DNA from 2 places in the Desemzia sp. FAM 23988 genome. Region 2 is predicted to be linked to the other one. Evidence: riboswitches for the same ligand, from Rfam matches in the RefSeq annotation. Region 2 holds a riboswitch; the other holds the start of a gene.
What was found. A riboswitch is a leader RNA that binds a small molecule or an ion and turns the genes downstream of it on or off. The one in region 2 is predicted to bind magnesium.
Positions count from the first base shown of each region.

Region 1: it holds a riboswitch for magnesium, as region 2 does, so the genes downstream of both, ACEN4L_RS03300 (cation transporting ATPase C-terminal domain-containing protein) here and mgtE (magnesium transporter) in region 2, are expected to answer to the same signal.

Region 1 covers NZ_JBGQQS010000003.1:159,786-166,145, reverse strand. Annotated here, with positions in the region: gene ACEN4L_RS03310 (AraC family ligand binding domain-containing protein) at 13-654, opposite strand; partial or broken gene ACEN4L_RS03305 (MFS transporter) at 823-2,301, opposite strand; M-box (ykoK) riboswitch at 2,597-2,762, shown strand; gene ACEN4L_RS03300 (cation transporting ATPase C-terminal domain-containing protein) at 3,180-3,539, shown strand; gene ACEN4L_RS03295 (hypothetical protein) at 3,536-3,733, shown strand; RNA gene ssrA (transfer-messenger RNA) at 3,917-4,284, shown strand; gene ACEN4L_RS03285 (Cof-type HAD-IIB family hydrolase) at 4,625-5,434, opposite strand; gene ACEN4L_RS03280 (histidine phosphatase family protein) at 5,477-6,157, opposite strand.
Region 2 covers NZ_JBGQQS010000027.1:4,502-10,861, forward strand. Annotated here, with positions in the region: gene pepF (oligoendopeptidase F) at 1-1,330, opposite strand, end outside; gene ACEN4L_RS11830 (bacteriochlorophyll 4-vinyl reductase) at 2,329-3,150, shown strand; gene ACEN4L_RS11835 (MalY/PatB family protein) at 3,280-4,467, shown strand; M-box (ykoK) riboswitch at 4,625-4,789, shown strand; gene mgtE (magnesium transporter) at 5,133-6,360, shown strand, end outside.

The sequences.
Region 1 (6,360 bases), on a different contig from region 2:
ATAACCAGTAGATTATTTGAAGACGTGGGAAATATATGATTTGCTGATATTTAATTTTTTTGACAGTTTCTCAATAGTGATTTTTTCAGTAAAATGCTGTTGCAAATAAGTCGCGATTTTTTCAGCATACTTATCTTTTTCGCTTTTTATTTCTTTCATCCACACGATTGGTTTGCGCTTTGCTTGATAGACTTTCAACAAAAACATGCTTAAGACGAGTTTTATCTCTGCTTCCTGCGTAACTGTAAATTCTTCTTTAGATAAATCAGCTAATTTTTTACCCAATTCGATGATGTTATTGTAGCACTCTTGATCTTCAATGCGAAAAATTTGGTGTGGAAAATCTCTGAACACGTCTAATAAATAAAGAGCATTTAATTCTTTCAGACTACTCTCTATCCAAGCGGCAGAAAAGTGAATCATACTGCGTTCATATAATTCGCTCTCTTCAAGCACATGTGGTTTATGAAGTTCCGTGCCATCTAAAGCAATGATATCTCCTCGTTGCAAATCATAAATTTGATTATTGATCAGGTATCTGCATTTTCCCTGATGGAAAAAATACAGTTCATATTGCTGATGGGAATGATAGTTAAGACTATAGTATTGGCCTTTTACATGTACCAAAGCATTTATTTTTTCTGGAATTATCATTTAGATCATCCTCTAATTTCCTATTCAATCTGTCCTTCTTTATAACAAACAATAAGCTGTCAAAATTGACTCAGAAACTTATTTGAATTCATTGTAACAAAAAAGACGATAAGTTCCATTTTCACATTGGTACTTACCATCCTTTATTAAAAGCTTTATTCTGTTTCTTTATTTGCCAGCAATTCTTCTTTCTTCTAATACTTCTTGAATTTCAGCCATTCGTTTGCTATCTAATTCATAAAATCTCATAGCGATTAATGAAGCAATCCAAGCAAGAATCAATAAACCAATGAACAACAACATCGTTACCCAGAAAATATTTTCTGTATAGGGAGTTTCCGTTGTGGGGAATACTTCAGTAAAGCCGACCCAGGCTAAAGTAATACCAATAATGGTTTGTCCAAAAGAAGAAATCATTTTATCCACAAATGAGAAGATCGTTCCCATTACACCAGGTGCATAACGGCTTGTTTTATAGGTTTCATAATCTGTAATATCTGGAATCATTGGAATAACAATCCCACCTGATACTGTTTTCACACCATTACCTAGAATAAACAATACTAAGAAAGCGATTGTCATGAATCCCATGTTATCAAAGCTGATTTGAGAAGGATCTCCTAGTAACAATAGAGCAAATAGCGCAGAGTAAATAATGATACATGCCCATGTTGCAGTTACTAAAGCCTGCTTAGAACCTAATTTACGAGCATATCTTGTACCGATTTGGATAATAATCAAAGAAGGAATCATTGTGTAAGCTGATACTTGACCATACAATCCATAATCCCCGATTACGACACCAAATAACAAGACCATTACAATAGCATTATTTGCAACTGTTAAGGCTAACTTATCAGTTGCCGCAGCAACAATCAACATTTGTAAAGGTCGGTTCCCTTTTAAAATCCCAAACATGTCTTTTAAACCAATTTTTTCTTGTTTTCCACCTGTACCAAAATTTTCTGTTCTATCATGCTTCCAAATACCAGCAACTGCCAGTAAAGTTAACACTCCTACCATTAACACTACTGTGATAACAAATTCAGCAAAGAAAGCTTCATTAAAACCACCATGTTTTGGTTCTAGATAATTTGATACATAAACAGCAGCACCAGCAAAGAATAAAGACGTATAAGACAAATCAAATGTAGAGAATAATGGCCGTTGATTTGGATCATTGGTTAATACCGACTGGCCAGATTTTGTACAAGCTGTCTGGAAAGTGTACCCAACAATATAAATCAAATACAACACTATAAATTAAGCCAAACGTAAGTTTTCTGGAATTAAATGATTGGTAAAAAACAATAATAACGTGGTAATGGTCATAACAACATAACCAGAAATCATAAACGGTCTGAATTTCCCTAACTTACCATCAGTTTTATCAATCCAAAGACCGATAATTGGATCAGTAACACCATCCCAGAGACGACTAGCTGTAATGAGCGTTGAAACTAAGACAGTTCCTAATCCAACAACTCCTGTTGCATAATAGGATACAAAAGTCATTAAAAACATAAATGCGTTTGTTGCTGTATTATTTAGTGCAAAAGCTCCAATTTGCCAAACTTTAGCTGTCCGATATTTAGCAGGCTTTCTAGTAGCCAGATTATCTGGATGTACATCAATTACTTTTTCCATTTTATTCACTCCCATTCTTCATATGTCACAACAGATACCGCTTTCATTTTTTCTAACTAAACCGTCTTTTCTCCTTTCTTATTCTTAATGATATTAAAGCAACACAAGTATCGTTATATGATACCAATTTAATAAATATGATACTAGTATATCGGCAAATGAAACTTTTTACATTGACTGTGAATCCGTAAGTATTACTTAAAGATTGACTGATTAGGCTTTTTTAAATGATTATTTTTCTTCCATCAAACTTGACTTATAAATTTTTTTGAACTAGCATGGCAAACGAAATGAATAAAGCTTCTGTTAGACGAGGCTCCTATATGGAAAAACGCTGCTGCACAAAAACGTCGAGAGACACCAATGGGTCAACAGGAATGATCGACGCAAGGTCATTCTTAACGTAGCTGTTGAACAATCTACGCCATATAGTGCTAAAACTCAACGATGGAGAAGGCATAATGTTTTTTTAACATGCAAAAAAATATTATCTAGATATGGAATGTTTACCCTTTATTTGGATTGGATATTCAAGCATATACTCTGTCGTCAGATGGGGTGTATGCTTTTTTGTTGTTTTGCATTCTGTACTACGAAGGTAAACCATCATATAGAAGTCCTACAGATTCGTTTCAAAATAAACGATAAAAATGAGGTGAAAGAGTATGGAACAAAGCTCTGCTAGTGATTGGAAAACTAAAAGAGAAATAAGTCATGCTACCATAACCCATTTTATTCGGCTGATGATGTAGCACGCTTATTTTCCTTTAAGTCAAGGAGGAAAACATAATAGTAAACAAAAAAATTCTATTTATACCGAAAAAAAATCAAAAAATAACCAACTAAAAGAAATCGGTTATCTGACAGAAAAAACTTTTTTGGCACAATTACACACTCAAATAGAAGGGCTCTCTATCCAATTGCTCGTTCAAAATCTGATTTATGACGTTGCACAATTAGCCATTCCTTGGGACAAAATGGATTCTGAAAATCTCATGGAACCAGCTACTTGGAAAACTGCTGATTTGCTGAAATTTACTTTCAGCATTGGACCAATCAGTTCCATTTTTGATATTTTGACTTTCTTGTTGATGTGGTTTGTTTTCCAAGTAAACTCTGTGCAAGATGCACCTTTATTCCATTCAGGATGGTTTGTTATCGGATTGATTACTCAGACAGTCGTTGTGCATATTATTCAAACGAAAAAATTCCATTTATTCAAAGCAGAGCTAGTATGAGTGTGATTCCTTCAACACTAGCTGTTATTGCAGCAGCTATCTGGATTCCTGGTAGCCCGCTAGGTACGTTTTTTGACTTTGTGGCTTTGCCAGTAATTTACTGGAAATGGATGATTTTAATTGTTACAGCTTATATCGTTACAACTCAAAACGTTAAAGACATTTATATCAAAATCAACAAGCAATGGTTATAATGGACTTGCATGACAGAAAAGAAAGTTTTATAGTCTGCTTAAAAGGCAGCTTAAGCTTTCTTTTTTTTATTTCCGGAGCGAACATACTTTCTTTTGATTAGTAGATGTGGTATGATAGTTGCAGAGTTAGATAGATGACTATTATAGTACTTTAGGTACTAAGTCTGTACTCCCTTTTATTTCGGGGGCGTTACGGATTCGACAGGCATAGGTCGAGCTTGGATCGCGTTTCGTAGGTTACGGCTACGTAAAAACGTTACAGTTAAATATAACTGCTAAAAACAATAATAACTCTTACGCTTTAGCTGCGTAATAACAGCTTAGTGTAGATCCTCTCGGTATCGCCCATGTACTCGAGTAAGGGTCCTATAATCAGTGGGATACACTAAATCTTTCCGTCTGCAAGATTTAGAAGAGATTATCAGACTAGCAAAGTACGATGCCTGTTGTGCGGCTAATACTAAGCGAACTTTTAAGTAGTATAACTATAAACGTAGACGTCTAGGTGTCGTTATGTTTGGACAGGGGTTCGACTCCCCTCGTCTCCATACAATAAAAAAGCAGCAAATACTGATTTGTCAGTATTTACTGCTTTTTTTGTTTTCTAAACAAAAGCTGTTGTGGTCAAGTGGTTCTCCCCTATTCTAAACGCTCCTTTAAAGGGTTATTTATGAACAGAGGACTAAATGTTTCAGCCATTTTGTGTATAAAAGCTGATGGAGTAAATTGCTATGATGATAAGCTTAGTTTGATCATCATCCAGAGACACTGAATGATGATCATTGCAGTTTGAATCACCATAAGGCAAAATAGTGGACTATCCCCCACCATGCAACAAATCCCATTCACAAAAGTGCGAATGGGATTTGCTTATCGAAATAAATACAACTGCTAAATTAAATTGTATTTTTTCAAACCTTCTATAATGCCGCCTTCTACATTGCTAAATGAGGTAACGTAATCAGCTACTTCTTTTACTTCATCCACTCCATTTTGCATGGCGATACCATAATCAGCATAGGCAATCATTTCTCTATCGTTTGGACCATCTCCAAAAGCATACGTTGGAACATTTTCAAGGCCTAGTAATTTTTCTAATTCTTTGATCCCAGTTGCTTTGGAATTGTTTTTAATAATAGTGTCTACGCTATACGGTGTATTGCGGTAAAAAGACAATTGAGGAAATTTAGAACGAAAATCCTCATCGTAACTAGGATCATCATTAATAATCAGCGCCATCAATACTTCTTCCTTCAAATGAAAAGCAGCATCCACTTCAGGTGGTTTCGTATGGATATTTTTATAAGCGGTGATCATTGTTTGAGTATCCTTCGTCGTGCGGATTTTATCATGTGTGTACATAGATAAAGGAAAGTCATACTTATCGGTAGCAGATTTCAATTCATTCATCAATTTTTTCGGAATAGCACTTCGGTATATTTCCTTTCCTTCATAAACAATATATTGGCCATTCAGTGTAATAAAAGAATCTATCGGGCTATTTTCCAATACATGTTCAATCTCAATCGGACTGCGGCCAGTCGCTACAAATGGAATAATATTTTTTCGCTTCATACTTTCTAATGCTTCACTGATTTCTTGATCCAACTCTGATTTAGCATTCAATAACGTTCCATCTAAATCAAAAAATACAAGTCCTTTAGGTGTAGTCAATGCTGTACCTCCATATTTGTTGTTCATCCAGTTGTACTCAACTGAATGTGTATAACTGATTTGCTCAGCTTATTCTTTCAAATCTTTAAAGTGTCTGACTTCATTGTATTTTTCCAAATGGTAAGCACCATTTTGATAAGAAGCAATAGAGACACTTGCGTTTAAAAGAGGTTGCGGATTTTCTAGCTCTGCTACTAAATTATTCAGTAAGTAGCGGATGGTATTTCCATGAGCCACTACCAATACTTTGTCTCCAGTATCACGATGTTTACTGATCAGTTTCATCAACCCTTCTTCAATTCTGGTCCAGAAGGTTAAAAAATCTTCTGCATCGTGATACGGATCAGCTTTTTTAGTCGCATTCATTCGTTCGGGAATGCTTGCCTGTGCAAACATTTCAGGAATGGAAGGATAATTCAGTTCTTGGTTGATCGTTTCCCAAGCGACGTCTACATTTTCACCTTCAAAGAAACCAAAAAAGACTTCTCTGAATTCCGGCATCATTTCAATTTTTAAATTTTCAGCCTGTTTATTTTCTTCTAAAATAATACTTGCTGTTTGAACCGTACGGCTTAAGTCACTTGTGTACACTGCATCAAATTCTACATCCGCTAATCCTCTAGCGCTACGATACACATCTTCCGTACCTTCTTCTGTCAATGGTGTGTTACTCCACCCTTGTATCTTTCGGTAATGATTAAAATACGTTTGTCCATGACGAACAAAATAAAATGTACAACCTTTACTCATTTTCATTTCCTCCAGTGCACTGATTTCAGAATCTTCTATTTTTATTGTAACAGAAAGCCGTTATAAATTAATGAAAAAGAGTTTTTTTATTCGTTAAATAAATACAATACATTAAAAACTCTCTTTGTTTTATTTTTGATTTTACCTCAATTGTCACATAAAGCTGGTTGGCTATTGTTTTGCCAGCTTCACAAACCAAAATA
Region 2 (6,360 bases):
CAAAACGTTCCATTCTAGGGTCTTCACTGTCTTTTTTCAACGAATCCGTCAATAACAATTCATTAAACGTAGACGGTGCTTCAATTAAATACAAGGACATACGCGCTGATAAAATTGAATTGTTCTCGCTGGATAAAATTCCTTGTCCTGCATGCCCTAATTCATGGAGCAACGTATAGACATCGGATAATTGGTCCGTCCAAGACATCAAAACGTAAGGATGTACACCGTAAACCGTGGCACAAAAGGCACCAGAACGTTTGCCTTTGTTTTGCGCAAAATCCACCCATCTTTCAGGATAAGCCCGCATAACCAGATTCGTATAATCTTGACCTAATACAGAAATAGCTTTTTGCACCAGATTTTTAGACTCTTCCACCGTAACGGTTGGCGCAAATTCATGGTCCAAGTCGATTTTAATGTCGGCATACGTCATCTTGTCTAAGCCGTTTTCTTCTTTGACATGGGTAATGTATTTTTGCATCACAGGTGCCAAGTCCTTCATGATGACATCGATTTGACGATTATACAACTCTTTATCCACATTTTGATTGTAGAGCAAGTAATCAAAAATAGACTCAAAACCACGCATCGTTGCCACAGTCTTTTCTTTTTGCAGTTGTGTATAATACGTTTCCGCCATTGTGTTTTGATACTTTCCTAAGACTGTGGAAAACTGTTCAAATGCAGCTCGGCGAATCGCTGTATTTGGGTGATACATATAATAATCTTCATACAGTACAAAGCTTAATGGATAGTCTTTTCCCTCTACAGTAAAGGTTCCAAAGTCCATATCCGAAGAGCGAATCTGTTCAAAAATAGATTGAGGAGCACTTAACGCTGGTTGCAATTGAGCCAGTGCCTTTTCTACAGTTGGAGCCAGTTGGATTTGTTTCTGATCTTTGACTTTTTCAATAAATATCGCATACTGAGGTGCTTCAGCAGCCACTTGTTCCAGTACGGCAGCGTCACTTTCCACCAATTCAGCATCAAAGAAACTCAATTGAGCACTCCATTCAGCCCCAAGGTTGCCGATCCAACGGTATAACTCCATATTTTTAGGATCCGAGATATCTGCAGAGACTGGCAGGTAAGCGTAATAATTCAACCATACTTGCGTCTGCATCAGCTCTTCATACTCTTTGATCGCTGCAATAATCGTTTCAGCAACAGTCAGCTGTCCTTCGTACTTATGCACAAATTCCTCCACAGCCGCTTTCGTTCCTTCAACAGCTGCATCAAATTCCGCACGTGTTTTATAAATTGCTGTGATATCCCATTTCATTTGTTCTGGTACTTCTGATCTTACTTGTAAAGCTTTTTTCGTCATCCAATCTCTCCCTTTTTAAATTGTATCCCTCAATTTGTTTTCGTCGTTATTCCAGAATATTCTAACACTTATTAATAGTATAGCATTCTTTTTGTGGAAGAAAACACACTGTCTGGTTAATTTATGGGTAAATTGTGGATAGGTTGAATTTGGATTATAGGTTGTACACAAGTTATGTTCATAAAGTTTTATAGATGCCTATGGTGAATAGCTATACTCCTAGAAAGGAATAGCTTTGACAGTATATGAAGCATTAACGCTAGCGATTTTGTTCGCTGCGTTGATTGTAGAGTTACTGAAATTTAACCAAAAAAATAATCATCTTTTAACTTTGACGGGTTAAGATGATTATTTTAATCTATTTAATTCAGTCAACTTCTTTAACGGTTCTGTGCTTTGGGGGACACGCACTAACGCATCTCCTTTTCATTTGTGTTGTAGCACACTTAGATATTTATCTTCAACTTTAGAATATTCATTTTAGTAGCTTTTCTGACAAGTAACACCTCTTACTATAATCTTCTACTCATCACATATGCTTGGCCAATATAGCCAAGCATTTTTTCATATCAACACCCTGGAGTCTTGTAGGCATATGTAGTAGTCTCCCATTTTAGTTGTTCTGAGACATACGATTGTGACCATAAGACTTATTCCCACATCCAATTTCTCCCTTTTTCACTTTATTCCTACTTGTACTTTTATCGTTCGTTTAAAAACTTCTAAGATTAGCTAAAAATACATCATTTTTAATTTCGATTAAAATAAATAGCTGTTTACAACAGTTGATGAAATGTGGAGAGTTATTCCGATATTTCTACATTGTCCACAGCGGTCGTTTAATATAACGTATTACTGAATTATTTTCCATAAAAGATTATCCAATAGATAGTAATCCAATTCTCCTATGATACAATAAAAAAAAACGATTTCTTTATTGGACTAAAATAACAAAAACTATTGTCCCTAAAATAAGACTCAGAGAGGTGAAACTACATATGAAAAATAATGAAAAACAGGCAGCAGGTAGTTCGTTGATTCCAGCTATTCAATCTGGTGATTTAATGAAACTTCTAGAAACTATTTTGAATAATCCTATGGCACATGTTAACCGTATTGATTTTTTATCAAAAATTTATGGTGTTAGCGAAGATGAGATTCGCAACGGGAGTATTACTATTAGTTTAAAAGAAAAGGAAACCATGGCCAAAGTCCGCATTCACAAAAATGTCATTGGAAGCTCCAGTCTTTCATTTGTCTCGGGTCTTCCTGGTGGGTTGGCCATGGCAGGAACAATTCCCGCAGATATTTTGCAGAACATGATTTATTCTATTAGGCTTATTCAAGAGCTTGCCTACATCTATGATTATGAAAATATTATTGATCAAGATGGTGAATTGAAGATTGACGGTTTAGTTTTATTTTTAGGTACAATGTTCAGCGCACAAGGTGCTGCATCTTTATTACGCGTAGCGAGTACAAACGCAGCAAAATATGCTTCAAAAAAAATTATGACAACAGCCTTAACTAAAACACTCTGGTATCCATTTATAAAAAATATCTCAAAAGTAGTTGCCTCAAAAACACTAACTAAAAAAGGACTTGCAAGCGCGGCTTCAAAAGCTATTCCTGTTATTGGGGGTATAGCTTCTGGTGGTCTTACAGCTGTTACCATGGAGCTAGCAGCGAAGAAGTTAAATAGAGAATTAATTAAAGGTTACAGTTCAAATTATAAAGAAGGTAATTTTAATAAAGATTTAGAAATCATTGAAGCCGAATTTGAAGAAATTACATCAACAGATAATACTAAAATTGTTTAAACTCCATAAATACAGAATAATAGCTTCCTACACGCGATATTGTCCACAAATTTAGTTTCTATTCTGTGTAAAAGACTATCTATGTTAGAATACTTGTAAGATAACTAGACTTTTTAGGAGGCTGCGATTATGGTTTATGATTTTACTACTGCTGTCAACAGATCACATACAGGTTCCGCTAAATGGCAACAAATGCATGACTGGAATCCTTCATTAGATGATAACATTTATCCTTTATCTATCGCTGATGTGGATATGAAAATGGCGCCTGAAATTATTCAAGGGCTTCAAAAATTTTTAGAAACAGCTATTTTGGGTTACGACCTACCTACCAAAGAGTATTTATCGGCTGTAAAAAATTGGATGAAAATCCAGCACCATTGGGAAATTGAAGACGATTGGATTCTGACTATACCTGGTGTAGTCACCTCCTTCTATCCTACTATCCGTTCATTCACTGATCCAGGAGATGGCGTATTGCTTTTATCGCCTGTCTACTACCCTTTCTATGCAGCCATCGAAAAAACCGAACGCCATATTGTGAAAAGTGTCTTGATCCAAAAAGAGACACATTATGAAATCGACTTCGCAGATTTGAAAAAAAAAGCAAAAGATCCTGCGAATAAACTGCTCTTATTCTCCAATCCTCATAATCCAGTTGGGAGAGTGTGGTCCAAAGAAGAATTGGCTAAAGTGATAGACATTTGCGTGGCTAATGACGTGATTATTTTGGCAGATGAGATTCATCATGATCTCACCATGCCGGGGCATTCTTATACACCAATGGCTATAGCAACTGATGACGCAGCTTCTATTTGTATCACCGCTACAGCTGTCAGCAAGTCCTTTAATTTAGCAGGACTGAAAAACTCTAACATTATTATTTCAGACTCTACATTACGTGAACGTTTTTTAGAGGATTTGGAAGAGACTGGTTTGGATGGTGGCACAAATATGCTCGGGTTGAAAGCTACTGAATTAGCTTATACCGTTGGAGGCCCTTGGCTGCAGGAATTCAAAGAATTGATTTGGCATAATCACCAAGAACTGAAACGTTATTTCAATCAAGAATTGCCCGAAGTAACCGTTTTTGATTTGGAAGGTACGTTTTTACAATGGCTGGATTTCAATGCCTTTGGACTTTCAGCAAATGAACTCGAACAAGTTATGCACAAGGAAGCATTGGTATTTGGGGATGAAGGGTACATCTTTGGGACTGAAGGCAATGGTTTTGAACGCTTGAACCTTGCTGTGCCTACTAAAATTTTGATGGATGCACTTGAGCGTTTAGTTCATACAATGAAGAAATACCGTTAGTCAAATAAGGATGCAAACCACATTTAGTGGTTTGTATCCTTATTTATGGTGTACGGTATTATAAATTTTGGATAGCAAGAAACAGTCATGTATCAGCAAATAAGCAAGCTTGTAAATAAGTGAACAATATTCTATAATAGGTCCGTAGATAAAAAGTAAATAACCTTGTTAGGTGAGGCTACTGTACGAGAGATAGGCTGCTGCCCAGAAACGTCGAAAGACGCCAATGGGTTAACAGGAATTTTCGAATTAAGGAAATTCTTAATGCAGCTGGGGCAATCCCTATGCTGTACAAAGCTGAAACTCAACGAAGAGGTGCAGAAAACAGACAAAATATACCATTTTGAAACGTACTGCTCAGGCAGTCTTTTTGCACGCTCTTCGAGGGCGTGCTTTTTTTTGTTTTATAAATTTTTAGCGTTCATTCTAGAGTTGGGATCTTTCGCTATTTCATGGTGAGGCACTTTTTTATCGTGAAATGGAGGCCATTGTCTATAGAACTAAACGCATAAAGTAGTAACGTTCTCTATTTTTTTAACGAACGAATTCTTTTAAGGGGGTGGTTTATATGGATCCGAATCCGGATAGTCGAAGGAGAAAGTTTGAATTAACGATACAAAAAAAAGAATGGCATCTAGTAAACCTTCCCGAAAGGAATGATCGGAATGAAAAAAATAGACACTAGAAAAAATAATTACTATGCGGCTGTCTTTAGTGCTGCTAAAGAAAACAATCGGAAGAGATTCCGGAGGCTCTTCTTGAAACTCCATCTAAAAGACCAAGTAGAACTGTTTCACTTGCTTTATCCTGAAAAGAAAAAGAAAATAGAGACCTTTCTAGGCCCAGCAGAATTTGCAGAATTATTCGAATGGATGGATCCAGCAGATCAAATAGAGGCTTATGAGGTATTCTCGCCAGAGTATACCGCCCATTTGTTTCCGTATATGGAATTAGATAACATTGTGGCCTTTTTATCTTATTTTGATGAAGATGAAAAAAAAGTTCTTCTTAACTTACTCGAAGATACAGAGAGGAGAAAAGTGGAAGAAATGCTCTCCTATGAACCAGAGACTGCTGGTTCAATAATGACCAAAGGGATGGTAGTGGTTACTCTTGAACATACTATACAACAAACGATTGGTTTAGTTCGTACTATTGCGAAAGCTACAGAATTGGTTTACTACTTCTATGTTCTGGATGATGCTGATCATTTAGTCGGAGTCGTATCACTAAGGGATCTCATCCTTCATTCGGAAGAAACAAAGCTGGCAGATATCATGCATACCCAACTGGCTTTCGTCCGAATCGACGATGACCAAGAAGAGGTGGCTCAAATCATTCAAGATTACGATCTGCTGGCTGTCCCGGTTTTGGATCAGGAAAATAAACTGATGGGGATCGTAACTGTAGATGACATTATGGATGTTTTGGTCGAAGAAACTAAGGAAGATTTTAATGAATTTTCAGCTATTCGTAAAAATTCGAAAAAAATAGAAAAAGGAGAAGAAAGTGCATTTGAGATGGCTCGGCTTCGAATGCCATGGATTATCATCCTAGTTTTCCTGGGAATGATCAGTGCTTCTCTCATCAGTTCTTTTGAAGAAACACTCAACCAAGTAGTCATCCTTGCTGCTTTTATTCCTATTATCATGGACTCTGCCGGAAATGTCGGTACTCAATCACTTGCCATAGCTGTACGGAATATTTCTCAAGGAGAGGAAAGAAGCCCGAAACGATTTTGGAAGACGATCTGGAAAGAATTTCTAGCAGGTACAATGATTGGAGGTGTCGCTGGAACAGTATTGGGAGTGGTAGCAGGTCTCTTCTATGGGAATCTCATTTTAGCACTGATCATTGGCATCTCGCTTTTCTTCACACTTAGTCTCTCCACAG